2 linked regions of the Oleidesulfovibrio alaskensis DSM 16109 genome follow. Each later gene encodes a partner of the first gene's protein in a complex. Links are inferred from orthologs where the notes say so. Each region holds a gene or a part of one and is shown in the gene's direction. Other genes may lie near its edges. The genes, in order: H586_RS0111195 and H586_RS0109815.

Evidence for each region.
Region 2: the proteins of H586_RS0111195 (region 1) and H586_RS0109815 are in contact, whole or in part, in a crystal structure (PDB 5UE9), measured with the Lactococcus lactis proteins. The link is inferred for Oleidesulfovibrio alaskensis DSM 16109 from one-to-one orthologs. Residues at the interface, in WP_025017116.1 of Lactococcus lactis: Gly25, Phe27, Phe29, Glu32, Tyr33, Lys35, Tyr36, Lys48, Phe56, Thr60, Pro61, Arg62, Val63, Ala64, Glu65, Thr66, Ala67, Ser68, Gly69, Met70, Ile74, Gln77, Pro223, Glu251, Phe274, Ala275, Pro277, Phe278; in WP_023189152.1 of Lactococcus lactis: Leu4, Gln5, Ala47, Ser48, Met49, Leu50, Leu51, Arg52, Arg53, Met95, Leu98, Arg223, Met224, Ala225, Cys226, Ile228, Gly229, Ala230, Cys231, Tyr232, Ala233, Val235, Glu236, His237, Asn243, His244, Ala245, Lys247, Glu250.

The regions. Positions count from the first base shown.
Region 1 is NZ_AXWQ01000018.1:11,810-27,164, reverse strand. What follows is about bases 7,472-10,385. They hold H586_RS0111195 (dihydroorotate dehydrogenase), read left to right. Parts: upstream 7,472-8,422; coding sequence 8,423-9,349; downstream 9,350-10,385. Other genes in these bases: H586_RS0111185 (proline dehydrogenase family protein), read left to right, coding at 9,698-10,385; H586_RS0111200 (iron-sulfur cluster-binding protein), read left to right, coding at 7,594-8,412. Also shown: H586_RS0111230 (M15 family metallopeptidase), read left to right, coding at 1-155; H586_RS0111225 (M14 family metallopeptidase), read left to right, coding at 152-1,615; ribosome biogenesis GTPase Der, read right to left, coding at 1,720-3,087; H586_RS0111215 (hypothetical protein), read left to right, coding at 3,465-3,962; H586_RS0111210 (ADP-ribosylglycohydrolase family protein), read left to right, coding at 4,114-5,019; H586_RS0111205 (peptidase U32 family protein), read right to left, coding at 5,131-7,107; more of H586_RS0111185, read left to right, coding at 10,386-12,709; H586_RS20970 (hypothetical protein), read right to left, coding at 12,903-13,634; H586_RS0111175 (iron-containing alcohol dehydrogenase), read right to left, coding at 14,055-15,215.
Region 2 is NZ_AXWQ01000014.1:123,901-139,340, forward strand. Bases 6,465-9,463 are described here. They hold H586_RS0109815 (FAD/NAD(P)-binding protein), read left to right. Parts: upstream 6,465-7,542; coding sequence 7,543-8,385; downstream 8,386-9,463. Other genes in these bases: H586_RS0109805 (4Fe-4S dicluster domain-containing protein), read left to right, coding at 6,465-6,471; H586_RS0109810 (4Fe-4S dicluster domain-containing protein), read left to right, coding at 6,471-7,550; H586_RS0109820 (ferritin-like domain-containing protein), read left to right, coding at 8,404-8,871; H586_RS20100 (HNH endonuclease), read left to right, coding at 9,048-9,463. Also shown: H586_RS0109775 (DMT family transporter), read left to right, coding at 1-871; H586_RS20650 (hypothetical protein), read right to left, coding at 1,061-1,240; H586_RS0109785 (4Fe-4S dicluster domain-containing protein), read left to right, coding at 1,516-2,130; H586_RS0109790 (CoB--CoM heterodisulfide reductase iron-sulfur subunit B family protein), read left to right, coding at 2,127-3,026; H586_RS0109795 (CoB--CoM heterodisulfide reductase iron-sulfur subunit A family protein), read left to right, coding at 3,045-5,027; H586_RS0109800 (hydrogenase iron-sulfur subunit), read left to right, coding at 4,994-5,503; more of H586_RS0109805, read left to right, coding at 5,500-6,464; more of H586_RS20100, read left to right, coding at 9,464-9,659; H586_RS0109830 (alkaline phosphatase), read left to right, coding at 9,790-11,274; H586_RS18855 (YibE/F family protein), read left to right, coding at 11,366-12,553; H586_RS0109840 (glutamate synthase-related protein), read right to left, coding at 12,819-14,462; rbr (rubrerythrin), read right to left, coding at 15,008-15,440.

The DNA.
Region 1 (15,355 bases):
AAAAAGGCTTCGGAGAAGCCAATTTCACCGCGCGCTTCACAGAAACGGAAGTCTTCAAACAGCTTGAAAAACGCGGCTACATCACGCTGCGCTATCCGCAGGACAACCTGCTGGGCGTGCGTTTCGAGCCGTGGCATGTAAAGGTACCTTCATGAAGTGTATTGCCGCCGTCATCATCTGCCTGCTGCTGTCCGTCACGGGATCTGCGGCTGCCGCCCAATGTGTCAGCCGCACCGCTCCGGCGCTTGACTTCACCCTGCACTGCCTGGGCACAGACACTCCGGCGGCGGCAAACGCCACGGCTTCGGCATCCGGCCCCACGCTGCTTATTGTCGGCGGCATACAGGGAGACGAACCCGGCGGTTTCAATGCCGCCTCGCTTGTGGCTTCGCATTACACCATAACCCGCGGCAGTGTCTGGGTGGTGCCCGACCTCAATTTTCCCAGCATCATCAAGCGGTCACGCGGCATACATGGCGACATGAACCGCAAATTCGCCCGCCTGCCCCGACGCGATCCCGAATTTGACACCGTGGCGCGCATCAAATCCATCATTCTGGACCCCAGAGTGGACGCCGTGCTCAATCTGCATGACGGCAGCGGTTTCTACCGGCCGCAGTGGGAAGACGCGCAACGCAATCCCAACCGGTGGGGCCAGTCCGTCATCATTGACCAGTCGGACATAAAGGCACAACGGTTCAGCAATCTGGAGCTGCTGGCCAGAAACGCCGTTGACCACGTCAACAGCGAACTGCTGGACACCGCCCACCGGTATTACCTGAAAAACACCCATACCAGCATGGGCGACCGCGAAATGGAAAAGACCCTGACCTATTTCGCCATCCTGCACGGCAAACCGGCGTTCGGAATTGAAGCCAGCAAACAGTTTCCCACACATATCCGCGCCTATTACCATCTGCAGATTCTCGAATCGTTCATGCGCCAGATGGGCATACAGTTCCGGCGGCACTTTCCGCTGACCAAAGGCGGGGTATACGCCGCCATAGAACGCGACGTAGCCATGCGCCTGTATGACGGCCGCATCACACTGCCGCTGGACGACATACGCCGCGCGGTCAACTATGTGCCCATGCGCAAAGACCGTCCGGTAACCTTTTCGCCCCTGCGCCCGCTGGTCACGCTGCTGCCGCAGAGCGGGTCCTTTGACGTGTACTACGGCAACCGCAGACTCACCGCCATAAGACCGCAGTATTTTGATTTCGACGATACACTGCACAGCGTGACGCTGGACATAGACGGCCGCACCGTTGCCGCAAGTCCCGGCGACATCGTTTCGGTGAACAAGGTGTTCGCCGTGCGCCCGCTGGCAGGGTACCGGGTAAACATTATCGGCATGACCAGAGACGGCGTGGACGACGAGGCAGGGCTGTCCGTACGGCGGGAAGACTTTATGCCGGGCTTTTCGCTGGACACCGGAGAATCGCTGTACAGGGTTGAAGTATACCGGCTGCGGCAGGGCCGCGATGATGCCTTTGCCGGCATGCTCATAATGAACTTCGGCGGACCGCAGTCACGCCAGCAGCTGGCCATGGAAGCACCCGACGCCATGAACGCCGCCGGAACGGAAAAAAAAGCCGATCAGGCAGGCCGCTGATGGCCATGCCGCCAGCACGGCGGCATCATGTACCGGACAGACAAAAACGGCGCCGGATTCCTGTGGAATCCGGCGCCGTTCAGTATACGGGCAGGGCAGAGTGCCTATTTTTTTCTGTCACGGTTTTTGGTGTGGCTCGACCGGAAACGCACCCGCATGGGGGCATGCTCGATTTCAAACCGTTTCCGCATGAATTTTTCCAGATACCGCGCATACGACTCCTGAATACGCTCATGGTCGTTGACAAAAAACACAAACGTCGGCGGGTTGGTTTCCGCCTGTGTCAGATAAAAGAATTTGGGACGCACCCGTTTGACCACCGGCGGCTGGTGACGGGTGACGGCTTCCGTAAGTGTCCGGTTCAGCAGCCCCGTACCCACGCGCACATAACATTCCTTGTTAATTTTACGGGCCATGGGCAGCAGCTTGTCCACTCCGCGGCCGCTGCGCGCAGAAATGTACATGATGGGCACATGCTTGCAGAATGTCAGGGCATCATCGTACAGACGCTTCAACGCGGTCAGGCCATCCCGGGGCACAAGGTCAATTTTGTTGATCACCAGCATGAACGGCGTCTTGCGCTCGTCCAGCAGATCAATGAGACGCTTGTCCTGCTGTGTCAGACCTTCCACCGCATCCAGCACCACCAGCGTCACATCGGCCTTGGTTGTCGACTTGAGCGAAGAGTTGACGCTGTACCGTTCCACAGGGTCCTGAATCTTTGCCCGACGGCGCACTCCGGCCGTATCCACAAAAACATAGCGCCTGCCGCCCAGTTCCACGGCAATATCCACGCTGTCGCGGGTGGTGCCCGCCACATCGGAAACAATCATGCGGCGGCTGCCGCTCAGGGCGTTGACCAGCGAAGACTTGCCCGCATTGGGGCGGCCCAGCATGGCCAGTTTGAGGGGGCGTTCCTCTTCTTCCTGCGGGGCGTCTTCGTCTTCGGGAGGCAGCAGATCAAACAACTCGCCGCTGAATTCCCGCACATTGAATCCGTGAGCGCCGGAAAGCGGGATGACCGGAAAGCCCAGCGTATGGAATTCGGCCATGTACAGGTCGGCCATTTCTTCGCCGTCCACCTTGTTGACGGCCAGCAGCACGGGCTTGCCCGATTTGCGCACATACGCGGCCAGACTTTCGTCAAAGGGAGTCAGCCCCTCGCGTCCGTCCACAACCAGGCACAAGGCCACGGAATCGGCAATGGCCTCTTCCGTCTGGCGCAGAATCTCCGCCTCGAACCCGCGCAGTTCGTCCGGCCCTTCCGCCACGGCAGCGTGTTCGTCCAGCGTTATGCCGCCGGTGTCAATAATGATGAACTTCCGGTCTCCCACTTTCACATAGCCTTCCATGCGGTCACGGGTTACTCCGGGACGGTCATGGGTTATGGCTCTGTTGCTGCGGATCAGCCTGTTGAAAAGGGTGGATTTGCCCACGTTGGGGCGACCGATGAGAGCTATCTTGGGTAACATGATATTTTCCGGTGCGAGGCAGAGCCTTGCGCGTATGCAGCAGACCGGCAGGCCTGCCATGTGATTGCGGGCGACCGCGGCGGGAATCCCCTGCAAAGGCCGCAAGGGAGAAGCCCATTACCGCAAAGCCGACTCACATGCAAGCACTATTCATAGCAAAAGCCGGGCAGTTGTCCAAGTCCGCGGGGTACGTTATATCGCATTCTTCCGTGTTTGCGGCTTTCCGTGCCGGGTGACGGCGGCGCCGTATCCGCCGGCGGAACACTGCACTGCAGGCTCTGCGGACTTTGTGAAATTTTGGACTTGACGCCGCCCTGCTGAGTGTCCATAGTCTGCACACGCGCAATCCGCGCCAGATCAGGAATCGAGGAGTTCTCATGTCCACGGAATTCGGCAAGGCCCTTAACCAGATTGTCGAAGTCATGATGTTTGAAAACTGGCTTCGCTTTTATTTTATCAACGAAGAAGAAGATTCCGCTCTGCTTATCCGTGTTCCGGAACAGGCGGAAGAGCATATCACCAAGGATTATGCTCATCTGGCCGGCATGCTGGAGCTTCTGAACAATAAAGAAATCACCTTTGAATCGTCGCGCAACGCCGTCTGCACCTTTGTGGCCACCAGTCTGGAAGGCCGCACCATGCGCAATGATCTGGCGGCGCGAGTTTTTGACAGCTCCGTCTTCCAGCTGGAAATGCAGCTCTTTAACATCTGGGTGCAGTCGCACGAAGAGCAGCTGGACAAATCCTTCATGGAATTCAGCACATGGAAAAGCATGTTCGAGGAATGGAAAAAGTCTGACAAAGTAAAAGACTATGTGGCTGAAATGAAAGACACCCTCGTGCGTTCAGCCAAGGAAACCTGTACTGTGCAGTAGCTTTCTGACGGTTTTTTGCGTCTTTCCGGCGGCACCCTGCGGGGTGCCGCCTTTTTTATTGCCGCAGTTACGCCTTCTGCACATAGCCAAAGCCTGTCTGTTGGCTTACCGTAGGTAAAAATACAGACCGGCTCTGACCAAGGAGGGCTGTATGAGCAAAATCCGTTCGGCCATTCTGGCCTCATTTGTGGCTGATTCGCTGGCGCTGGGCGCACACTGGGAATATGACCGGGAACGCATTACGCGCGAACTGGGCAGAGTGGACAGACTGCTTGCCCCGCGCCTGAACACCCACCATGCGGGCAAAGAAGCGGGCGACCTGTCGCACTACGGCGACCAGACCCTGCTGCTGCTTGAAGCTGTGGCGGAAACCGGCGATTTTTCGCTGGCACGTTTTGCCGCCAGATGGCAGCAGATGATGGTGCATTACAACGGGTATATGGACAGGGCATCGCGCGATGCGCTGACACGGTTTACAGAAGGACTGCCTCCGGACAAAACCGGCGCCGTGACTTCCGATTTTTCCGGCGCGTCACGGGTCGCACCTCTGCTTGCCGTACTGGGAGACCATGAGGACAGACTGGCGGCTGCCGCCCGCGCACAATGCCTGATGACTCACGGCTCCGTGCTGGTTGCCGACGGTGCGGAATTTATGGCGCGCGCCGCACACGCCCTGCTGCAGGGGCAGAACGTTCCGCAGGCGCTCGCCACGGCTGCCGGGGCTGATTATGCGCAGCTGCCCGCACAGGACTGGCTGGCATTTGCCGACATGCACGCCGCTCTGGAAGGATGCGAAGCGGTATCACGCTTCGGGCAGGCATGCGGCATGAAGGGCGCGTTCATGAGCGTGGTGCATCTGGCCGTCCGGTATGAAAACGCACCGGCCGAAGCGCTGGTGGAAAATGTCATGGGCGGCGGGGATTCCTGTGCCAGAGGTCTTGCTCTGGGCATGCTGCTGGGGGCGCGCCACGGGCAGGACTGGATACCCGTACACTGGCTTTCCGGACTGCGCAGCAGAAATGCCGTGGAAGAATGCTTCACCAGACTGTGGCGCTGAATGCAGGTTTATACCTGTCCCGCTGCCGGCCCGTACCGGCTGCAAAGACACGCTGCGGACTCTGCATACAAAAAGACCGGACGGATACCCGTCCGGTCTTTGCTGTACGCATCAAAGCAGCGTCAGATCCCAGTTGAAGGAACTGCTGCGCGACGGCTCAGGCACTTCGCGCGGCGGCTGCTCTTTCATATGAACAAAGATCGTATACCCCGCTGCCTTCAGTTCATCCTGATGAGCGGTGATATCCAGCGGCCACCCCGGGAAAATCCACGTATTCTGCCCGTAGCGGCGCGCCCAGAAAGGTTCACGCTTGGGACTGAGGAAGGGTTCGCCCTGTTTGAGCGGCTGCAGCGGATTACGCGTGACCCCCATGGGCCAGTAGCCCGAAAGCACCACCCCGAGGGGCAGGGGACTCATGGACGGCAGAGAAAGCACTTCTTCGCCCGACAGCTCGGGGCTGACTATGGCCCCGCGGAACCCCATGCGCTCCAGCACGGCCAGAGCGGCGGGGTTGGCCACGTTGCAGAAAGGACCGGCCACAGGCGCTATTTTGGCATTTTCCGGAAAAAGCTCCATCTGCCACGGGGCTCCCAGTACAAAATGACGGGCGCCGTTGCGCAGCACCTGCGTGATAAGGCGTTTCCACTGGTCTTCCTCGTTGGGCCAGATCACGGGCGGCAGCCACCACGAATACCGTGAGACCAGCGTCCGCGACACTTCGGCTGTGCGGGGAGACAGCCACAGTCCGTCCACCACGCCGCCTTCGCGTCCGCCGCGCCTGCCTTTGGGAATACTGCCGTGCAGCAGCACGGTAAACCCTTTGCCCGGCTTGTCCAGACGTGCCGGCAGCACCGGTTCGAAATCCACGGAGGTCTCGCTGCCGCCGCGCACGTCGGCCAGACGGCCTTCCCAGCGGCGCAGCAGGTCCACAAGGTCTTTCTCGCGCCGGTCGATCAGAAATACGGGAGTTCCCGCCGCGGGCGGCCGCCCCTTGGCATGGGGCAGAGTAAATGCCCCGCCCTTGGGCACTCTGCGGGTCACGCGCACAGTGCGGTGCCACGGATCATCCTCGAACCCGACACGCAGAAAGTCCTGCGGCTGCAGCTCCATACGGGGCTTGAACTCCAGCGCACCCTTTTTATCGCGCGCCAGTTTGCCCACAAGCATGCCGGAACTGGTCGAATCGTTGGGGGCCGTCACCGGATGCTGGCGCTGCGGCAGAAAACGGGCATGGGTAGTGGGACGGCTGAGCGCCTGCTTCAGCAGGTCTTCTGCCTGCTTGCGTACCGAAGGATCGCCCGGATTGTCGCGCAGCATGCGGTATGCCGTGACAGTGTAAAAAACATAGTGGGGGCCTTTCTTGCGCCCTTCTATCTTCCACGACGACAGATTTTCCATGTCCAGCAGGTTGCGGGCCAGCACGTCCAGCGAGAGGTCGAGGCACGAGAAATACCGCCCCTCGCGGCTCTTCTGCTTGTACACACGGCGGCAGGGCTGCACACAGCGTCCCCGAAGCCCCGACTTGCCCCCCATGTAACTGGACCAGTAGCAGCGGCCCGAAACGCAGTAGCACAGGGCCCCGTGCACAAAAAGCTCCAGATCAAGCCCTTCGGGACAGGCGTCGTTACACTGGCGCACCTCGTCTATATCCAGCTCGCGCGGCAGAATGACACGGTCCGCCCCCATGCGGCGGGCAGCGTGCAACGCTGCAGGGTGCGTTATGTTGGCCAGTGTCGAAAGGTGAATTTCACCTTCAAATCCCGCCTGTCTGGCCATCTCCACGGCGCCGAGGTCCTGCATGATAAGCGCATGGGGCTGCACACCGCGCGCAAGCCGCCGTATGAGCCGTCCCGCCGCGGCAGGGTCGGTCGGTTTAAGCATGGAGTTGAGCGCTATGTAAACTTTGCGGTCTTCGCGCCTTGCCAGTTCAACCATGCGGGCCAGTTCCTTGACGGAAAAGTTGTCGGCCTGCATACGGGCGGAAAAATGCTTCATGCCCACGTACACGGCGTCGGCGCCGGCGGCCAGTGCCGCAAGAAAAGACTGCGTATCGCCTGCAGGGGCAAGTATTTCGGGTAATTTTTTCATGATCAGATTCCGTTGCGGGGCGGAAGGAATACGGCCGCACCAGCGCACTCTGCGCGGCAAGGCAGCCGGACGGCCATGTCTGAAAGGAGTTCCGTCAGATACACGGCACGCGGCAGACAGACCAGCACCCCGGCACAGTTCCGCCTGCAACCCTGCATCTAACCATAGTCGGGCCCAGATGCAACAGCAATGATTCCGCCACGGGGTGCCGCCCGCAAAAAAAATCCGGCAGCGCTGCAAATCGGAACACCGGCGGGTTCCTCTTGTCATGCGCCGATGAAAACACTATGAGTTTGCAGCCGCGCCGCATGTAAATCTCCGCTTACCTGCCTTTGCCGCCCACTCTGCGCGGCCCGCCGCGCAGAAGAACGCGCCATCGCCGCTCTTTGGCAAGATAGTGTTGACCCGCTCAACCTCCTGCCCTAGACAATAGGGAGCCATGCCTGCGCCAAAGTGCGCGCGGCTAAGAAATACGAGGAATTTGAAATGAGCGAACAGCAATGCACCGAACTCAAGGTGCTGGATACTGTCCCCTTCGGACAGGTTTCGGGAGATGCGCAGTTTTACGCTCTGCGCCTTGAAAAACCCCGCTGGAAAAGCTGGAAACCCGGCCAGTTTGTCATGATACGCCCTCAGGGATGGGCGCTGGACATGCTGTGGGCCCGTCCCTTTTCCATCTGCCGCGTCAGCAGCCGCGATCTGGTTCTGTTCTTTCAGGCAGTGGGCCGCGGCACCCGCAGACTGGCAGACCTGAAAGCGGGCGACACCGTTGTGGTCTGGGGGCCTCTGGGCAACAGCTTTGCGGTGGAGCCTGAAACGCCCACGCTCATGCTGGCCGGCGGCATTGGTATCGCTCCCTTTATCGGTTATGCCCACACGCACCCCAAACCGTGGAACCTGTGGATGGAATTCGGCCACCGGATGCCTCTCGGATGCTATCCGTTTGAAAGCATCAACGAAAAAATCATGGCCGACAACCATCAGGAAGAATGCCCCGACGACCTGCTGCGATTCATCGAGCGTCTGGAAAAACGCATCGCCGAATACGCGGAACAGGACGGGCTGGTACTGGCCTGCGGCCCCACTCCGTTTCTGCGCACGGTACAGCGTTTTGCCCTGCAATACGGCGCGCGCTGCCAGCTTTCGCTGGAAACCCGCATGGCCTGCGGCGTGGGCGGATGTCTGGGATGCGTCACCAGCACGACGGAAAAACACCACCTGCACCACACGCAGGCGGGCAAAGCGCAGGTCTGCAACAACGGTCCGGTTTTCTGGGCCGATCAGGTAGACCTGGATAAAGCATAGGAGCGCTGTCGTGGATTTGCATGTCACCATACCCAGCGGCCTGCACGGCCTTGAGCTGAAAAACCCCGTCATGACGGCCTCCGGCACATTCGGCTACGGTGTCGAATTTGCCCCCTACGGCGACCTTGCCCGTCTGGGCGGCATAGTGGTCAAAGGTCTGTCGCTTAAAGCCCGTGCCGGCAACCCCATGCCGCGCATCGCCGAAACCGCATGCGGCATGCTGAACGCCGTGGGGCTGCAGAACTCCGGCGTCGAAAACTTCATCACGCAGAAGCTGCCGCAGCTGCCCTGGCAGGAAACACCCGTCATCGCCAACCTGTATGCCTGCGACCCTGACGAATTTGCCGAACTGGCCGGCATACTTGCCGCCGAAGAAGGCATTGCCGCCATTGAAGTGAACATCTCGTGCCCCAACGTAAGTGAAGGGGGCATACTCTTCGGACAGGATGCAAGACAGGCCGCCCGGGTGACCGGCGCCGTAAAACGCCGTTCCGGCACCAAGCCCGTCATCGTCAAACTGTCGCCCAATGTCACCGACATTGCCGAAATTGCCCGTGCAGTGGAAGACAGCGGGGCGGACATGCTTTCGTGCATCAACACGCTGAGCGGCATGGCCGTGGACATCCGCAGCCGCAAGCCTCTGCTGGCCAATGTCATCGGCGGACTTTCCGGCCCTGCCATCAAACCCGTGGCCCTGCGCTGCGTATGGCAGGCCGCCCGCTCTGTCAGCATTCCGGTCATCGGCATCGGCGGAGCCACCACGGCAGAAGACATACTGGAATTCATGCTGGTGGGCGCACACGCCGTACAGATAGGCACCGCCAACTTCATGCGCCCCGACTGCGCCTTCCGGCTGGTGGATGAACTGCAGCAGCTGGTGGATACGCTGGGCATCACCAGCTGGGATGACTTCAGAGGCTCGCTGGACATCAGATAAGTTTTCGGAAAACTACCGGAAAGCAGCCCGGAACGCCGTTCATTCTGCGGCATTGCGGCATGTTATCACAGCGGCACGGCACAACACCGCCATCAGGCCGGAAAGGATTTCCTTTCCGGCTTTTTTTTGCACCGGCTCTGAGCGCAGGAAAGGCAGAACGTTTTCAAACTGTTGCACGGCACGCACCAACTGCAACGACTGACCATTTTTGTACAAACATACTTGCCTTGAATAGTGCGAACACGTACAACTTCACAAAATCAATAAAAATGCCGCGTTGCAACGCGGCATGACGGGAGAGCCGTTCACTCGAATCACTCACACCTTACCGCTTCCGAGGAGGACCGCATGGAAACCATGCCAGACGAAAAAATTGTCTCGCGCGGAAAAGAATTTTTCACCAGCATCAGCGGCGAAGCTCCGTCCATCTTCAACAAGGGATGGTGGACCGGCAAAGTCATGGACTGGGCCATGAAAAATGAAGACTTCAAAGTCCAGCTTTTCCGGTTTGTCGACGTTTTCCCGTATCTGAACACCTCGGAATCTCTTTCGCGGCATATCCGCGAATACTTCGCCGAAGGCGGCGACGTGCCCGCAGTGCTCAAATGGGGAGCCGGAAAAGCCGGCATAGGCGGCAAACTGACCGCCATGCTGATGGAAAAAACCATCCGCTCCAACATTGAAAACATGGGCCGGCAGTTCATCATCGGCCAGAACGCCAAAGAAGCCGTCAAATCCATAGCCAAACTGCGCAAAGACGGTTTTGCCTTTACCGTGGACCTGCTGGGCGAAGCGACTGTGAACGAGGAAGAGGCCGACGCCTATCGCGACGGCTATCTGGAGGTGCTTGACGCGCTGGCCAGAGAACAGGACAAATGGTCGCCCCTGAAAGGTCCCGGACCGGACACGGACACAGACTGGGGCTGCACCCCCAGAGTCAACGTATCCATCAAGCCTTCCGCACTGTATTCACAGGCCAAACCAGTGGATATAGAAGGCTCGGTGCAGGGCATCATGAAGCGCCTTGTGCCCGTGTACCGCAAGGTTGTAGAAATGAACGGCTTTCTGTGCATTGACATGGAAGCGCTGAAATACAAGGAAATGACGCTTGAACTGTACCGCAGACTGCGCAGCGAGCCGGAATTCCGTCATTATCCGCATCTTTCCATCGTGCTGCAGGCCTATCTGCGTGAATCGGAAAAAGATCTTGCCGACCTGCTGCACTGGGCCCGCACCGAAAAGCTGCCCATTGCCATCCGGCTGGTTAAGGGCGCTTACTGGGACGCCGAAACCGTCATAGCCAAACAGAACGGCTGGGACATTCCCGTATGGGTGCACAAACCACAGTCCGACATGTGTTTTGAACGCATGGCCCGCACCATTCTTGAAAACAGCGACATCTGCTACTTCGCCTGCGGTTCGCACAATATCCGCACCATTGCCGCCACCATGGAAACAGCCCGCCAGCTGGGCGTGCCCGAAACACGATACGAATTTCAGGTGTTGTACGGCATGGCCGAACCGGTCCGCAAAGGCCTGCTGAATGTGGCGGGCAGGGTGCGGCTGTACTGCCCCTACGGCGAGCTTATTCCGGGCATGGCATATCTGGTGCGCCGCCTGCTGGAAAACACAGCCAACGAATCATTTCTGCGACAGAGCTTTGCCGACGGCACCGACATGGAGCGGCTGCTTGAAAATCCGGAGCTGACCCTGCAGCGCGAGCTGGCAGCCCGTCCGGCACCGGTGGAGCCTTCCGGCACGGGAGGCATTCCGCCGTTCCGCAATGATCCCATGATAGACTTCACCATACCCGAACAGCGGGCCGCCTTTCCGCGGGCCATAGCCGAGGTACGCGCCGCCGCAGGCGGCACCGTGCCTCTGTTCATCGGCGGTAAAGAAGTGTTCACGCAGGACACCATGCCAACGACCAATCCGGCCGACCCCGATGAAAAACTCGCCGATGTATGTCAGGCGGGCATAGCGGAAATCGATGCGGCCATCGAGGCGGCGGGCAGGGCGTTTCACATCTGGCGCGATGTGTCACCCGAAGACCGCGCCAACTACCTGTTCAAGGCCGCGGACGCCGCACGCAGAAGCGCCTACAGGCTGTCCGCATGGCAGATTCTTGAAGTGGGCAAACAGTGGGATCAGGCATACCACGATGTGGGCGAAGGCATAGACTTTATGGAATACTATGCCCGCGAAATGCTCCGGCTGGGCAGGCCCCGCCGCATGGGCCGCGCCCCCGGCGAACACAACCACCTGTTCTACCAGCCCAAAGGCATTGCCGCCGTCATCTCGCCGTGGAACTTTCCCTTTGCCATCTCCATCGGCATGGCTTCTGCGGCCATAGTGACGGGCAATCCGGTCATTTACAAACCATCCGGCATTGCCGCGCGCATCGGCTACAACCTGACAGAGGTCTTCCGCGAAGCAGGACTGCCCGACGGCGTATTCAACTACTGCCCCGGACGCAGCTCGGTCATGGGCGATTATCTTGTCGAACACCCCGCAATCAACATGATCTGCTTTACCGGATCCATGGAAGTAGGCCTGCGCATTCAGGAAAAAGCGGCCGTTGTACAGCCCGGACAACACCACTGCAAACGCGTCATCGCCGAAATGGGCGGTAAAAACGCCATTATCATTGATGACGATGCCGACCTTGACGAGGCCGTGCTGCAGGTCATTTATTCGGCATTCGGCTTTCAGGGGCAGAAGTGCTCCGCCTGCTCGCGGGTCATCGTGCTGGACCCCATATACGACCGCTTTGTGAAGCGGCTGGTCGAAGCCTGCAACGACCTGAAGATAGGACCGGCAGAAGATCCGGCAAACTACATGGGCCCGCTGGCCGATGCCTCGCTGCAGAAAAACGTCGGCAGATACATTGAAATAGCCAGAGAAGAAGGCACCATACTGGTTTCGCGCGACGATATTCCCGCGCGTGGCTGCTATGTGCCGCTTACCGTGGTTGCCGACATTACTCCCGACAGCCGCATAGCGCAGGAAGAAATATTCGGTCCCGTGCTCGGCGTCATGCGGGCCTCCACCTTTGAAGAAGCGCTGGAAATCGCCAACGGCACCCGGTTTGCCCTGACCGGCGGCGTGTTCTCGCGCAGTCCGGAACATCTCGAAAAAGCCCGCAAAGAATTCCGCGTGGGCAACCTGTACCTGAACAAGGGCAGCACCGGCGCGCTGGTGGAACGGCAGGCATTCGGCGGCTTCAAGCTTTCCGGTGTCGGCTCAAAGACCGGCGGCCCCGACTACCTGCTGCAGTTCATGGACCCGCGCGTAGTGACGGAAAACACCATGCGCCGCGGATTCACCCCCATCGAAGAAGACGACGACTGGATTGTATAACGCGGGTACGATCCGGTAAGAAAAACAAACATGAAAGGCTCCTGAAAAGGAGCCTTTTTTTTATCAGTCGGAAACCTTACAAACCTATCAAGACAATCATGCCTGTGCATGCCGGCAGCCTTGCCGGAGTTTATATCTGCGAAGGTTGCCCGCATACTGCAGCCTGTATACGGCGCAGCCAGCTGCCATCAGATCACAGCTTGCGCATCTTGTTCAGGGGCCAGTACACGTATCCGGCTTTTGCCGTTATTTCCTTTTCAGAAACGAGAGTCTGAAAGTTTTGCGGATTACGGGCACCGACAACATAGTGCCCCTTGGGTATCAGGTAACCATCGCCTGCGTCAGCAAACGTTCCTGAGCGCGTGCAGACAGACGCAGGGCATTTTTCGCCCGCAACGCCATGAACCTGTAATATAAAAGGACTCTTGCTAAAAGGGCCTGTTGTTTTTTGCTCAATTATCACAAAATCACCTTTGACAGGCTCTTGCTCCCAGTATTGATACGGGACGCCCAATAGCGCTGTTCCTGCCTCAAGCTCTGGCGACAACATCGTACTGCCGGAGGCTATGGAAAATGCATGTAATCTACCCGCAGGAAATTCTCTGCCCGGTCCGAGAGTTGCCGCTGCAAGCCCCGCAACAAGCGCCAGCCTTGACCATTTCCCTGCACTACCTTTCGCATCTGCAGCTTTATTCAGACGCGCTGCGTCAACAGCGGAGTATAAGCGGATGGCAGTATCCAGCAGCACTACAAAAACGACCAGCGCCAAGTACCGGTCATTGCTTAGTGCCACGGCAGCGTTCAAAACAAAATAACCGGCTGAGCTGCCTGATGCCAGAATCAGGGCCTTAGACACTTTTCCCTTAACTATCTGACCTGCCCCCGGAACAACAAATGACAATAAAGCCAACAGGACATTTGACATAATTATATGAAGTTCCCGTGAAAGATTGATTTTTGTATCAGAAACAGCAACAGCACATGTTCTGTACCTTTACCATAAGCTGTTTAGTTATCGACATAAAACACGCTGGTTCCATCTTCGCCCAAACCATCTTTTGCCCCGCAACATGCACTCTGAGCGGCCATTTCCTCAACTTTCAACGCACCCTCACATTGGCAATAGCTTTGATTCTATTCTGGAGTTGATAACAAAAATTATTTTCAATGCCAAATAAAGGGGCAGCATCCGACAACCCTTTTTATTCCTATTCGACAGGTGCAACCGAGCAACTGTGCACACAACAATAGCTGTGAAAAAAGCCCCATAAGGACAAAAAAACAGCCCGCCGGCCACATGGCCGGCGGGCTGTTTACTATGCGTAATCATCCTGTCCGATGGACGCTACAGGGCAGCCTTCAGAACGTTCCGGCTTACTTCCAGCGTCTGGTCGCCGCGCTCGGACATAGCTGTCAGGCCTTTTGCTTCCAGACCCTTGATTACAGCGTCGAAATGCTCAACGCCGAGCTTATGGTCGGAAAGTCTGGTTTTAACGCCCAGAGACTCAAAGAAGGCTCTTGTCCGGGCAATGGCGGCATCAATGCGCTCATCGTCTGTGCCTCCGGTGATGTTCCAGATGCGCTCGGCATACTGCAGCAGCTTTTCGCGTTTGGCATCGCGGCGCACATCCATCAGGGCAGGCAGAATGATGGCCAGCGTCTGGCCGTGATCAAGCCCGTAAAGAGACGTAATCTCGTGCCCGATCATATGGGTTGCCCAGTCCTGCGGCACGCCGGAACCGATAAGGCCGTTCAACCCCATGGTTGCGCACCATACAAGGTTCGCACGGGCATCATAATCTTCGGGGTGATCAATGGTGTAACGTCCGATTTCAATAAGGGTCAGCAGGATGCCTTCCGAGGTTCTGTCCTGAAAGCGTCCTTCCACGGGAAAGGTGAGATACTGCTCCATAACATGGACAAAGGTGTCCACCACTCCGTTTGCCACCTGTCTGGCAGGCAGCGAGTAGGTAAGCGTGGGATCAAGAATCGAAAACTTCGGGAAGGTAAGCGGGCAGAGTACGGGGAACTTTCCGTCACCCTTGCTGATAACTCCTCCCATGTTCATTTCAGAACCGGTGGCGGGCAGCGTTACCACGCATCCCAGCGGCAGAGCTTTTGCGGCGGGCACACCGGCAAAGCCGTGGTACAGCAGCGACTCAGGATCACCGTCATGCACCGATGCCAGCGACACAAACTTTGTCCCGTCCATTACGGAACCGCCCCCCACAGCCAGCAGAAAATCCACACCTTCACTGCGGACCTTTTCCACCGCCTTCAGCAGTGTTTCGTACCGCGGGTTGGGTTCAATGCCGCCGAACTCGTGAACGGTTCTGCCGTTTTCAAGGGCAGCCCGCACCTTGTCCAGCGTGCCGAACCGGCGGACACTGCCCCCGCCGTACAGAACAAGCACAGTGGCACCGGCAGGAACCAGCGTATCAAGCTCCGCCAGTCTGTCTTTGCCGAAAACAATGCGGGTAGGGTTGTGGAAATCAAAATCAAGCATGCTGAAAACCTCCTGTGAAAACCGGCCTGACAGCACGACACAGCCGGACACATACGGCCCGTCCAGCGGCCCATGCCGGAACATTTATACGATAACGCTCCACTGTATCCTATCGGCTGCGCCCCGTCACCCGTCCCGCG
Region 2 (15,440 bases), on another replicon or contig:
GGAGCATCTGGCGCTGGAGCATATCCTGCTGGGCAGGGTTATACTGGCGTCGCTGCTGTACCTGCTGCTGTGGAAGCGGATTCCTTCTCCGTGCTACCGCAAGGGGGACTGGAAGGTGCTGCTTCTGCTTGCGCTTTGCGAACCGTTTCTGCTGTTCACGTTCGAGACTCTGGGGCTGCGTTACACATCGGCCTCGCAGGGAGGCATGATTGTCGCCTGTGTGCCTCTTACCGTGGCGCTGGGGGCCTTTGCTGTGTACCGTGAAAAAATCGGGCGGCGGTGTCTGGCGGGCATAGTGTGCGCGGTATGCGGGGTGGTCGTGGTATCTGCTCTGGCAACGGCGGGCGATCAGGCACCCGCACCGCTGCTGGGCAACTTATTTATTTTCTGCGCCGTGCTGGCGTCAACCTGTTATGCCCTCAGCGTCAAGCATCTGTGCGCACGCTATCATTATATGTACCTTGCCGGAGTACAGGTTTTCGGCGCCACGGTGCTGTTTGTGCCCGGGGCGCTCATGCAGCCGCTGCCGCCTGCACATGTGCTGTTCAGTCCTCAGGTTGCGGGGTCGCTTCTGTATCTGGGGCTGGGCATCACGTTTCTTGTCTATTTTGTCATCAACTACGCGCTTACACGCATAAAAGCCGCGGTGGTCATTCAGTTCGCCAACCTTATTCCGGTATCCACGCTGGTGTTCGCCTATATTTTTCTGGGCGAGCGGCTTTCGTCCGCCCAGTATGCGGGGGTGGGGCTGGTGCTGGCGGGGGTGCTGCTGGCGGGGGCGTCGGGATCGGGCGAGCTGAACACCGGAAAAAAGGAAGGAGAGGCACATGCGCAGAAGGCATGTGCCGCGGAAGGTGCCGCCGGAGACTGAGCACAGTGCGGCAGCAGCTGCGGCGAGTATTGACCTGCGGCGCCGGGGGTTGTACGTGCTTTTTCTGATGGTCCGGTATATGTCTGTCCGTGCGGTTCTGACCGGCATGCCCGCAGGAACCGTATGGGGGGAAAAACTTGCTTGCTCCGCAGGCGGGATATGGCGTATGCGTGAATCCTGTAGTTTATTTCAGTATCTGCCCGGGGCCGGCGGTTGCGGAGTCCGGGCGGCAAGCCCCCGCACTCTGTTGCCGGTGGGCGGAAAAGCAGGAGAAGGCAAGGTGTTGTCCGCTGCATGGACAGGTTCGGCGCCGGTGGAATTGCTGTCCTTTGCTCCGGCATATGGTACGGTACGCATCATGTCAGCCATGCATCATCGCCGCGGACGCAGCGGTGCGCTCCGCGTTCTGTCCGCCCGGCGTTTTTTCCGGGCAGTATGTACACACAGGGCTGTACACCGCATGGGGCATGTGCTCCGCGCCTGTTTTGCGCCGGATACGTTTTTTTCTTTGTTCCGCGCCGGTAGCGGCTCTGCCGAAGTCCGGCACGGCATTGTTCCGGCATATATATCTGCGTTTCACGGTCCGGCACCGCACACCGGTGCCGGCGTTTTCGTTCATATAAATGGATAGTCCAGGGAATATTATGGAAGTGATATCCTTACAGTCCCGGGATGCCGCGTTTGCCGCAGAGGTCGCCCGCCGCAGCGGGCAGAATCTGGCCACATGTTACCAGTGCGGTAACTGTACGGCCGGATGTCCGTATACCTTTGTGTACGACATTCCTGTCAGCAGGATCATGCGTCTGGTGCAAATGGGCAGAAGAGACGAAGTGTTGCGGTGCCGTTCGCTGTGGCTGTGCGCCAGCTGTCAGTCGTGCACCACACGTTGTCCCAATAACATTGATGTGGCCCGCGTGGTCGACGTGCTGCGCCATATGGCGCGAGAAGCAGGATACGCCACCGAAGGCGCTGTCAAAAGCTTCGGCGATGCTTTTCTGGCATCGGTGGAGCGGCATGGCCGTGTCTACGAAATGGGTATGCTGGTCAACTATGTGCTGAAGACCGGCCGTTTCTGGACCGATTATGATCTTGCTCCCACGGTGCTGCCCAAGGGCAAGATCGGGTTCCGGCCGCATACCATTCAGGGTGCCGGTCATGTGGCGGCCATATTCCGCCGTTTCCGCGAGCGGCAGCAGGAAGACCGGCAGGCTGTTTCCGCCGCCGGCCCTGCCGCTGAGAGCAAGGGAGGCAGCCGATGAGTCTTGCCACTGTAGCGTATTATCCGGGCTGTTCGGGCGGCGGCACGTCTGCCGAGTACGAAAAGTCGACTCAGGCCGTTTTCCGCGCACTGGGCGTGCGGCTGGAAGAACTGCCTGACTGGAGCTGCTGCGGTTCCACACCCGCACACACGGTCAACCATGTGCTTTCGGCAGCATTGTCGGCGCGCAATCTGGCCATTGCCGCCACGGCGGGCCACAGCGTGGTGACCACCCCCTGTCCCAGCTGTCTTTCCAACCTGCGCACTGCTGCGCATAAAATGGAAGATGCGGAATTCCGCAGTCAGGTTTCGGCATTGCTGCATGACGGTGCCGCTGATGCCGATGTTGAAACGGGAGCGGATGTCGACGTGCGTTCGACCCTGCAGATACTGGCGGAAGAAGTGGGTGCGCAGGCTGTGCAGGAAAAGGTGCGCAAGCCCCTGAGCGGCCTGAAGGTGGCCTGCTATTACGGCTGCATTATGAACCGGCCCCCCGGTCTGATGCAGTTTGACGACCCCGAACACCCCATGGCCATGGACAGGCTGATGGAAGCCTGCGGGGCCGAGGTGGTGCCTTTTCCGCTGAAGGTTGAATGCTGCGGAGCGGCATTCGGCATGCCGCGCCGCGATATTGTTTCCGAACTTTCGGGGCGCCTGCTGGACGCCGCGGCGGACTGCGGTGCCGATGCCGTGGTGGCTGCCTGTCCTCTCTGCCAGATGAACCTTGACATGCGTCAGGGACAGGTGAATGCGGCCCGCGGTTCGCGGCACGCACTGCCTGTGTTTTATTTTACCCAGCTGATGGGGCTTTCCTTCGGTCTTGCACCGGCGGACGTGGGCCTTGCCAAGCTGGTTGTGGACCCCGGCCCCTGCCTCCGCGCGGCAGGCGTGCTCTAACGCCAAGGAGATGAAACCATGCGCATAGGCGTTTTCGTCTGCCACTGCGGGAGCAACATCGCCGCCACCGTCGACTGTCCTTCGGTTGCGGAGACGGCACGGATGTTCCCCGATGTGGTGTATTCCACCGATACCATGTACGCCTGTTCCGAACCGGGGCAGGAGGGTATAGTGCAGTCCATTGCCGAGCATAATCTGGACGGCGTGGTGGTGGCTTCCTGTTCGCCCCGCATGCACGAACCCACCTTCCGGCGCGCGCTGGAGCGTGCCGGGCTGAACCGCTACATGCTGGAAATGGCAAACATCCGCGAACATGTTTCGTGGATCGGCAAAGATATCAGACGCAACACGGTCAAGGCCTCGGACCTGATACGTATGGCCGTGGAAAAGCTGCGCCATAACGCTCCCCTTACGCCCAAGCACTTCGAGGTGACCCGCAGAGCGCTGGTCATCGGCGGCGGCGTGGCGGGCATTCAGGCCGCGCTGGACTGTGCCGATGCAGGCATAGAAGTGATCATGGTGGAGCGCGAACCCAGCATAGGCGGCAAAATGGCCAAGCTGGACAAGACGTTTCCCACTGTGGACTGTTCGTCCTGCATTCTCGGTCCCAAGATGGTGGACGTGGCTCAGCATCCCAACATCACGCTGTACGCCGCTGCCGAAGTGGACGAGATAAGCGGCTATGTGGGTAACTTTGAGGTCAAAATCCGCCGCAGGCAGACCTATGTTGACTGGTCCAAATGTACCGGTTGCGGCCTGTGCATGGAAAAATGCCCCAGCAAAAAAAGCTTCGACCGCTTTAACGAAGGGGTGGCCACAACCACGGCCATCAATATACCCTTTCCGCAGGCCATTCCCAAAAAGGCTTCCATCGATCCCGACTACTGCCGCAAGCTGCAGGGTAAAAAATGCGGCGTGTGTGAAAAGTTCTGCCCCATGGGCTGCATCGATTTCGAGCAGCAGGAGACCGTGGTCACCGAAAAAGTGGGCGCCATTGTGGCGGCCACGGGGTACGATCTTTTTGACTACACGGTGTACGGCCAGTACGGCGCCGGAAAATACCCCGATGTCATCACATCGCTGCAGTACGAACGCCTGATGAATGCCTCCGGCCCCACCGGCGGCCACATCAAGCGTCCTTCGGACGGCAGGGAACCCAAGGAAGTGGTTTTCATCCAGTGCGTGGGGTCGCGCGACCCCGCCGTGGGCAGACCCTACTGCAGCGGATTCTGCTGCATGTATACCGCCAAACAGGCGGTGCTGACCAAAGACCACATCCCCGATTCCAACTCCTATGTTTTTTACATGGATATCCGCGCCCCCGGCAAAGGATACGACGAGTTTACGCGGCGCGCTCAGGAACAGTACGACGTGCAGTATGTGCGCGGCCGTGTTTCCATGATTTTCCCGCGCGGCGACAAGCTGGTGGTACGCGGTGCCGACACGCTGGCAGGCACGCAGGTAGAGGTTGAAGCCGACCTTGTGGTGCTGGCAGTGGGGGTTGAGGCTGCTCATGGTGCGCCTCAGCTGGCCGAAAAACTGCGTATTTCCTACGATCAGTACGGCTTTTTCATGGAGTCGCACCCCAAGCTGAAACCCGTGGAAACCAACACCGCCGGTGTGTATCTGGCCGGAGCCTGTCAGGGCGCCAAGGATATTCCCACATCAGTGGGACAGGGCAGTGCCGCGGCTTCCAAGGTGCTGACACTGTTCTCGCGTGAAATGCTTGAGTCGGACCCGCAGGTTGCCAAGGTTGATACGGCGCGCTGCGTGGGCTGCATGAAGTGCGCCATGACATGTCCTTTCGGCGCGGTGCGTGAAACGCAGGACCGTGCAGGCAATGTGAAGGCGGACGTGCTGGAAACCGTGTGTCAGGGCTGCGGCATTTGCACGGCAACCTGTCCGCACGGGGCCATTCAGCTGCAGCATTTCACAGACAACCAGATTCTTGCGGAGGTTAATGCCTTATGTCCGCCCCTGATGGACGAGAGCTTCGAATAGTCGGCTTTCTTTGCAACTGGTGCTCCTACGGGGGGGCGGATACCGCGGGTGTGGGCCGTTTTGTGCAGCCCACCGACCTGCGCATTGTCCGTGTTCCCTGCTCCGGCCGCATTGATCCGTTGTTTATTGTACGCGCGCTTATCAGCGGTGCTGACGGCGTGCTTGTATCGGGCTGTCACCCCCGTGACTGCCATTATGCAGCGGGCAACTATTATGCCCGCAGGCGGCTTGAAATGCTCAAGCAGTTTTTGCCGGTCACCGGTATCGATCCTGCCCGGTTCGAGTACACATGGGTGTCCGCTTCCGAAGGGCAGCGCTGGCAGCATGTGGTGACAACATTCACCAGCCGCATACATGATCTCGGCCCCGCGCCCAGAATGACAGGCGGAAACGGCTATGCCGAACTGGCCGACATCGAGCGTGCGGTGCAGGCCGGTCAGGGATGCCCCTGCCATCTCAAGGAGGTGCGCTCATGAGCGTGCTGCAGGAATTGAAAGAACAGATACGCGCCGCCCTGCCGGAACTCGACATGGTTCTGGGCTGGGAGCAGGGCTTTGACGCCCTGCACATGCGGCCTTTGTTTATCCGTACCGAAAAAGATCTTGAGCGGCTTGTGCTCAACCCGCTGTGCGTGCACAGCCTTGCCACCTATCTGCCGGGTCTGCTGCGCGGGGCCGGAAACGATAAAAAGGTGGGCCTTGTGGTCAAAGGCTGTGATTCGCGTGCGGTCATACAGCTGGTGCAGGAAAAGCTCATCCCCCGCGACAGAGTGGTCATGTTCGGCTTCGGCTGCAACGGCATAGTAAGCCTGCAGAAGCTGGAAGCCGGAGCACAGGGCTGTACCGGAATCGGCAGCGTGGAGTTTGCCGGCGACAAGGTTGTGCTTTCGGCGCCGGATACCAAGGTGGAACTGCCGTTTGCAGAGATACGCAGCGGTAAATGTGAAACCTGCCGGTATCATAACGCCATAGATGCCGATCATTTTGCCGGAGCCCGTGTGGAAGAGGGCGCAGTGCCCGCAAAGCATCCCACACTGGAAGAGTTTGAAAAACTGCCGTTGTCCGAGCGTTTTGCTTTCTGGCAGGAGCAGATGCGGCGCTGTGTGCGTTGTTACGCCTGCCGCAACACCTGCCCCATGTGCGTATGCCGGGACCACTGCATTGCCACGTCGCGCAATCCGCACTGGCTTACGCAGGAATCCAGCACCGCGGAGAACTTCATGTTCCAGATGATCCATGTGATGCACCTGACAGGGCGCTGTGTGGAGTGCGGTGAATGTGAACGCGCCTGTCCGCTGGATATCCCGCTTATGCTGCTGCGCCGCTCCATGAACGGAGTGGTCAGGGAGCTTTTTGCCTACGAAAGCGGTACCGACCCCGATGCCACGCCCCCTCTGCTTACCTATCAGGTAGAGGAAGAGACCATTAACGAGCGAGGCTGGTAATGAGCAGACAATTCATCAGCCATGACAAGATGACCGCGTGGCTCGACGCACTTTCACGCGACCGCGCCGTACTGGTGCCCATGGACGACTGCGGCACGGTGACGTTCCGCCCTTATGTGCCCGGGCGCAAGGCGCTGCTGGACAAGATGCCCGTGCGGGCTCCGAAGGAAGGGGTTTTTCCGCAGACGGAAACTTTGCTGCGCTTTAAGTACGACAAGGATCCCGAAAATCTGGACAGGGTGAAAGTGCAGGTGCGCGAAGTCCTGCCCACACAGAAGGCTGTGGTGGTGGGAGGACGTCCCTGCGGCGCCCGCGGGCAGCTTATTCTTGACCGTGTGTACAACTGCGACACCATGCGCGACCCGTACTACGTAAGCCGCCGCGAAAACACCCTGTATGTTACCGTGGCCTGTACCAGCGCCGAGAGTACCTGCTTCTGCCACAGCGTGGGCAGCGGGCCGGATGATTCCGAAGGTTCCGACGTGCTGCTGGTGCCCGTAGAGGGCGGTTATGTGGCTGAAGGAGTGACGGAAAGAGGCCGTGAGCTGCTGGCGGAAGGCGACTTTGAGTCTGCCTCGCAGGCACGCATGGACGAGGCCGGTGCCGTCATCAGCCGCACCCGCGGTCAGCTGGGCGAAGCCCATGACTATTCAGACGCGCCCCGCAAGCTGCTGGAGCGGTTCGACGATATGGACTTCTGGAATGAACAGGCAGCCATATGCATAAGCTGCGGCGCCTGTACCTACCTTTGTCCCACCTGCTACTGCTTTAACATGACCGATGAACAGTCTGGTCTGCAGGGCAAACGTCTGCGCACCTGGGATACCTGCATGTCGTTCGAGTTCACGCTGGAAGGCAGCGGGCACAACCCCAGACCCACCAAGGCTCACCGCCTGCGCAACCGCATGGGCCATAAGTTTGCCTATTACCCCGAACTGCACGAAGGGCTGATAGCCTGCTGCGGGTGCGGCCGCTGCATCAAAAGCTGCCCTGTCTCGCTGGATATCCGCGCCGTGGTGCAGGCCGCACAGAATCATAACGCAGTCCCTGAAGAAGCCGAGGAGAAAGCCGATGCATAACAACCCCAGCCTGCCTGCTCTGGCAACTGTTTTGGAGGTTGTGGAAGAAACGCCCAACATCAAGACCTTTCGTGTCCGCTTCAACGACGAAAGCCTGATGGAGTCGTTTTCCTTCATGCCCGGTCAGGTGGGGCAGCTTTCCATATTCGGCGTGGGTGAATCGACGTTTGTCATCAACTCTTCGCCCACGCGCATGGATTATCTGCAGTTCAGCGTAATGAAGGTGGGCGAAGTGACAAGCCGCCTGCATCAGCTGAAAGCCGGTGATACCGTGGGCGTGCGTGCGCCGCTGGGCAACTGGTTTCCCGTGGATGAAATGAAAGGAAAAGACGTGGTGTTTGTTGCGGGGGGCATAGGTATGGCTCCGTTGCGCACACTGCTGGTCTATATGCTGGACAATCGCGCCGACTACGGTAAGATCACTCTGCTGTACGGCGCGCGCTCTCCCGTTGATCTGAGCTTCAAGTACGACGTGGAAGAGTGGATGGCGCGGGATGATCTGGACGTGGTGCTTACTGTGGACGCACCTGCCGAAGGCTGGGAAGAATCCGCCACGCGTCGTGTCGGGCTGATTCCCAATGTGTTGCTGGAACTGAACCCCGCGCCGGAAAACTGCGTGGCCGTAACCTGCGGCCCGCCCATCATGATCAAATTCACCCTGCAGGCGTTGAAAAAGCTTGAATTCGGGGATGAACAGATCATCACCACTCTTGAAAAACGCATGAAGTGCGGCGTCGGACTGTGCGGCCGGTGCAACATCGGCACAAAGTATGTCTGTGTCGACGGACCGGTTTTCCGTTACTCTGACCTGAAGGACTTGCCTAACGAACTCTAGCCCCTTGAAGGAGGCATCATGGCGGACCTGTTTAAAGCCGGCGACATCGTGCGCGCTGCGGAGGAAATTGAAATCCGCGGCGAAGACTTCTACCGCCGCCTTGCTGCGGCTTCGGAAGATGAAGAAGCCCGCAGGCTGTTTCACTGGCTGATGGAAGAGGAAATGGCCCACCGTGCCATATTCAAAGCCATGGGTGAACGCATTGCCCCTGTGGAACTGCCCGCATGGGCCGATGAGGCTGACTACCTCATGTATATGCGCTCGCTGTTGGACAGCCATGCCCTGTTCCGTCCCGACGCTGTTCCGGCAGAGCAGCTCGGCCGTGAAACTGCTCTGCGCATCGCCATGCAGTTTGAAAAGGATACCATGCTGTTCTTTGCCGAAATGCGTGACTTTGTGCCCGAAGCTGAAGGCAGGCATATCGACGCGTGCATCGCCGAAGAGCGCAAGCATCTGAAGCAGCTTATGGCAATGCTGCGCAAATAGACGTCATGGTGCGCCGCACCGCCGCAATCTTGCTGCGGTTCTGCGCGGCGCGCTTTTTGTCAGATGAACGACGCCCCGCGGCATTATACCGCGGGGCGTTTTTATGCATATGCCCCATGCTTCCGCCGCGGATGCATCACTGCCGGCCGTGGCCGTCAAATCCGGAGAAGAATAGTATGAAACAGGCCATACTGCGGGCCATTGATGACTTTGCACGCGGGGTGCGCCCTGCGTTTTATAAAACGCCCAGACGCTGGTATCTGGTACATCGGGGCAGCCTGTATCCGGCCAAGGCCATATGGGCCATGGCCACGGGACAAGGTAGCGCGGGCAGCTTCAACACCCGTGACGCACGCGCCGGACTGGCAGAGGCCGGTTTTGCTGTGCGGGCTTTTGAACCGGAATCCGTGCAGTGGCCCGATGAAGATGTGCGCCTTGCCATCAGGCAGCTGCAGCAGGCTGCGGATACAGACCCCGGCGATGATGCGGCGGAAACTCTTTGCCCGCCTGGCATGACCGTGCGCGAACAGGCTGTCTTCCGGCGCAGTCCCGTGGTCGCTGCCAGAGTGCTGCTGCGTGCCGGTGGCTTCTGCGAATGCTGCGGGGCCCCCGCACCGTTTGTCAGCCGTGCAGACAACCTGCCTTATCTTGAGGTGCATCACGTCCGGCCGCTGGCAGAGGGCGGCGCGGATACTCCGGCCAACTGCATGGCGCTGTGCCCCAACTGCCACAGGCAGTTTCATTACGGCATCAAGCCGCCGGTATGTGCATTATCATCGTCGCGCTGAGGGAACGGCTTTGATGTAGTGCAATCTTAGCCGTACTGTCATTCTGTTGTCACCTTCCGGGGACATATCCTTGCCAGCCAATGCGGCAGTGCCGTTTTTTTTTATTTGTTGTCAGGCAAGGAGAATTCACATGCGTCCGTCTTGTTTTCAGCGTTCCGTAAGTGTTGTCTGTATGCTGATGACGCTGCTGGTCTGCGCGCACAGCGCAGCCGCGGCAGAGTCTTTTGCAAAGAAACCCGCAAAATATGTTTTTCTGTTTATCGGTGACGGCATGGGCCTGCCGCAAAAGCAGGCCACAGAAGCGTTTACAGGCCGTCAGCTGGTTCTCGATTCTTTTCCGGTGCACGGCATAACCACCACCCCCGCCGCCAACAGGTTCATTGTGGATTCCGCTGCTGCGGCCACGGCCATGAGTACCGGTCAGCTGACAGATGTGGGCATGATAGGTATGGCGCCGGACAAGACAAAAGTGAAGACCATTGCCGAAATGGCCCGTGAAAAGGGCATGAAAGTGGGCATTGTTTCTTCTGTCTCCATTGATCATGCAACTCCGGCTGCGTTCTACGCTCACGAGGAAAGCCGCAACCTGTACCATTACATCGACCATGCACTGGCTTCGTCCGGATTTGACTATTTTGCCGGTGGAGGCATCAAGGACCCCGCGGGCAAGCGTAAAGGCGTGGAACCGCGCGGCAATGCCATGGATGCCATTAAAAACGCCGGATACAAAGTGGTGACGGACCGCGACGAGTTTTTGAAGCTGAACCGCAAAGACGGAAAGGTGTTTGCGTACAACAGCTGGCTGCAGGATTCCGGTGCGCTGCCCTATGCCATGGACAGCCGCCCGGGCAAAGATATCACTCTGGCAGAATTCACCGCCAAGGGCATAGACCTGCTGGATAACAGCAAGGGCTTTTTTATGATGGTTGAGGGAGGTAAAATTGACTGGGCCTGCCATGCCAACGATGCCAAAGCAGCCATTATGGATACTGTGGCCTTTGACGAGGCCGTGGCCGAGGCTGTCAGATTTTACAAAAAGCATCCCGACGAGACCCTGATTGTTGTGACGGGCGACCACGAATGCGGCGGCATGACTCTGGGATTTGCCGGTACGGCATATGAGTCTGATTTTGACGTGCTGAAAAAACAGTATGTCTCGTTTCAGTATTTTGCCGATGATGTGCTGAAGCTGTTTAAAAAAGAGCATCAGGGTTCGCTGGCGTTCAATGACCTGAAGCCCACCATCACACATTACTTCGGGCTGCAGTTTGCAGGCGACCATGCAGACCCCATGTATGTGCAGCCCCACGAGCTTGCCCAGCTGCAGGATGCGTTCGTCAAGTCTGTGGCGGGCGATTCCATGAAGCTGAACGATCCTGTTTCCGTCAACCTGTACGGCGGATACGATCCTCTCATTGTCACTATAACCCACCTGCTCAATAACAAGGCCGGGCTGGCGTGGACATCCTTCTCGCATACAGCGGTTCCCGTGGGAACAACCGCCGTGGGCCGCGGTGCGGACCTTTTCGGCGGATCGTATCACCAGACGGCCATTGCCAAAAAGATCATGACGGCCATGGGTGTGAAGCCCCATGTCTATGTGGCGGCCAACTGATCATCTGACTGTTGCAGAAACAAGGGCGGCGCGGCCTGCGGGCTGCGCCGCTGTTTTACATGCCGTGCGCGGCTTATGTGGAGAGAACGCTATGCGCAGCAGACTTGACGGGGCCATGGTGCTGTTGTTTGCCGTGTTGTCCTGTGTGTTGTGGATGCTGCCCACGGGATTTGATGCGCGTATGGACACATCGGCCATACGGTGCAGGGGCAGGGTGCTGTCTCAGGATTCCGGCGGGCTGCAGCAGCACACACTTATCAAGGTGGGGTATCAGGCTCTGGAGGTTGAAGCGCTGGACGGGCCATATGGCGGGCAGCGGTTTACCGTGCTCAATCAGTTGCAGGGAAGGATGGATCTGGACAAAGTTTTTTCTGCCGGAGACACAGCCCTGCTGGTGATAACACACAGGAAGGACGGCAGTGTGGACACCGTGGTGGCGCAGGATCATTACCGGCTGGGGCTGCAGGGCGCGCTGCTGTGCGTGTTCGGCCTGCTGTTGCTGGCTTTCGGCGGATGGACAGGGGCCAAGGCGCTGCTGAGCTTTGTTTTTACCGGTCTTGTATTATGGAAGCTGTTTGTGCCGCTGCTGCTCAAAGGGGTTGCCCCGGTGCCGCTGGCTTTCGGCGTTGTGGCGGTGCTGACGGCGGTTATTGTGTTTCTGGTGGCCGGTATCAGCCGGTTGGGGGTGACGGCCTTTCTGGGCGCCATGCTGGGGGTCGGGGCCAGTTCTCTGCTGGCAGTATGGGCGGCCGGTGCGCTGAAGCTGCACGGTGCCGTTATGCCCTTTGCAGAGACCATGCTCTATGCCGGATACGCTCATCTGGACATTACAGGTATTTATGTGGGGGCTGTTTTTGTTGCCGCTTCGGGTGCGGTAATGGATCTGGCCATGGATGTGGCCGCAAGTCAGCACGAGGTTGTTTCGCGTCATCCTTCCATCAGCACGGCAGAAGCTTTTATTTCAGGCATACGCGTGGGCCGCGCTGTTGTGGGGACCATGACCACCACCTTGCTGCTGGCCTATTCAGGTGGTTTTGTCACGTTACTTATGGCATTCATGGCTCAGGGAGTGCCGCTGGCCAACATGTTCAACATGATTTACGTGTCAGCCGAGGTTGTTAAAACTCTGGTGGGCAGTCTCGGGCTGGTGCTGGTGGCGCCGTTTACAGCGCTGGCAGGTGCTTTTATCTATACGCGTGTTCCGGTGCGGTCTGCCGTGTGCAGCAGAAAAGCTGCGGTGGTACCGGTGCCGCCGGCTCCGCTGCAGCCCCATAGCTGATGCCCTGCTGAACGGCTATGATGTCCTTATCTTTCGGGCATGGGCAGGGCTGCTGTCCGGCAGTTGTTTTGTCTGCGGCATGTACTGCATGGCTTCTGTCGTTCTGCCGTGCAGGCTGTCGGCGACAATGACCTGCCTTTGTCCGGTAGTCTGCTGTGTTCCGCCCGGCCGTATGGCATACTGCAGCCTGTAATGCTGAAAAAGGGGCGCATCCCGAAGGATGCGCCCCTTGTCTGGTATGGAAAGCGGACTGAGCTGTCAGTCCTTAGCTGCGCAGAATGGCTTTGGCAAATTCGTCCTGCACGTCGGTGATGAAAGGAATTCTCGTTTCCTTTTCTGTTTCGCGGTTGCAGGCCGCAATGTCTTCGCGCGAAATGCAGGAAAGTTCAAACTTGCGCGCACCTGCCATCAGCTGCTGCAGGCCGGCACCCAGTTTGTCGACCATGGACCACATGGCCACGGCGCCGAACGGAATGTTTTTCATTTCGTCTTTGCCCACCTTGGACTGCACGTCATACCATCCGGCAAAAATCTGCTCGGGGGTGGTGCCGAAGTCCGTCACCGTGCGGGGCAGTTTGTCCCAGTTGCCGCATACGGCTTCACGGCGTTCGGGGCGCAGTACGCCTTCTATGTTGGAGCCGAGGAAGCCGGGTATCATCATGGCGCGGCCCATGCAGATAAGTTTGGTATACGGTGCGCCCAGTGCCAGCGCCTTGAAAATCTGGCTGGATTTGGCAAAACCACCGGCAAACGACATGTCTACAACACGTTCACCCTTGGCTGCCAGCATCGAAGCATATTCATAGGCTTTTGCATGCAGCAGGATGGAGGGGACACCCCAGGTTTCCATCATGTCCCAGGGGCTCATGCCGGTACCGCCGCCGGAACCGTCGATGGTCAGCAGGTCGAGACGGGCTTCGGTGGCAAGCTTGATGGACATGGCCAGAGCCTGCATGCCGTACGAACCGGTTTTAAGAGAAAGACGTTTGAATCCGAGCTTGCGCAGGTAGTCAACGGAGTTCATGAAGTTTTCACGAACCTGCTCCCACGTGCCGAGGTTGGTGTAGCCCAGACGGCTGTGACGGGCAAAACCCTTGATGGCGCCGGACTTGAAAGATTCCTGAACTTCCGCACGGGAGGGGTCGGGGTCCACAAGGTAACCGCGCTCCTGCAGGAACAGAGCGTAATCAAGGCTTTCAACGATGATTTCACCGCCGATGTCTTTGGCTCCCTGTCCCCACTTCAGCTCAAGAATGACTTTGTCGCCGTATTTTTCGGCGATGTATTCGGCCACGCCGTTACGGGTATCTTCCACGTTCATCTGAACGATGATGGCGCCGTAGCCGTCGTAGTAGCGCAGATAGGTGTTGATGCGGCGCTCAAGTTCCGGCGCACTGGTTATGCGGCCGTTTTCCAGTGAAGATTTGCGGTCCACGCCCACCACGTTTTCACCGACCACAATGGGAATGCCGCACAGTGCGCAGCCCACGGCAAAAGAGTCCCAGTATTTCGCGGCAATAAAGGTGGAACCCAAAGCGCCGGTCATCAGCGGGAAACGGCATTTGGTCTTTTCGTCGGCGCCAAAGCTGGTTTCCAGCGAAGCATCGGTGAAAAGCGCATCGCCGGACTGAGCTTTGCTGCCGTTTTCACCCATGCCGTGGGCACCGTAGTTGTAGCCCTGAATGCGCAGAGAATTGTATGAAACGCCCACATGTGTGGTGTTGCCGCTGCCGGCGGTAACCAGCCCGAAATCGCGCGGGTACAGGGTGTCGCGACCTTTAAGGCATGAAAGCCACGTTTCGCATTTACCCATGCAGTCTGCGCGGCACAGGCTGCACAGCCCGGATTCGACAATATTGCCACGGTTAGTGGTGCCAAGCACGTCATTATTCTTCACGGGGGTATTCATAAGGCCTCCATAAGGATGATTTCGCTGTAAGGCAGCCCATATAGCGTGTAACCGCTCGGCGGGGCAAACAGGAAATGAAAAAAATATATGATTTATATTTTTGGCAATGTATGAATTTGTTATCTGTTTTTATAAAAAAGCATATGTGATTATGGAAATTGATATTTTAACTTTCAAATTTTTTGAGAAAAATGCAATGCATTGATTGCGGTAGTCAAAGTTTGCTAGTCTGTTAATTTTCTGCGTGTATGATTTTATATTGTGTTATCATGCATTAGGCTATTCAAGCGTTCACTTTTGTCATGATACGTTTTAATATTTATAATTTTATGTTTTTTTGACATAAACGTCAAAAAAGCCTTTTTTCGACAAAAACACATTTTTTTCATTTTTTTGTCAGCAGAATTCCAGATTCCGGACTTGCTACTGCAAAAAATTGCAATTTTGTTCACAGGTGTCTCTGCGGGGACAGGGATTTTTCAGGCAAAAAAAGAAAGGCGCCCGCCGTAGCGGGCGCCTTGTGCGCTGGTAGGCGCAACGGAAACTTACCATTCAGGAGCGAAAAGCTCGAAGAAAGCTTTGGGGTGGGCACATGCGGGACACAGGTCGGGAGCTTCGGATCCCTCGTGATTGTATCCGCAGTTACGGCAACGCCACACCGCGGTCTGAGGCCGCTGGAAAACGACATTTTTTTCAATATTGTGAGCAAAGGCAAGGAAGCGGCGCTCGTGGTACTGTTCGGCCACGGCAATGTTCATGAACACCTTGGCAAGCTGATCAAAGCCTTCTTCTTTGGCAATGGCGGCGAATTCAGGGTACATTTGCTCGTACTCATGATGTTCGCCTTCGGCTGCCGCAAACAGATTGTCCAGTGTGGAGCCGATGACGCCTGCGGGGTATCCGGCAGAAATTGTCACTTCACCGCCTTCAAGAAATTTGAACAGGCGCTTGGCGTGTGCTTTTTCATGCAGGGCGGTT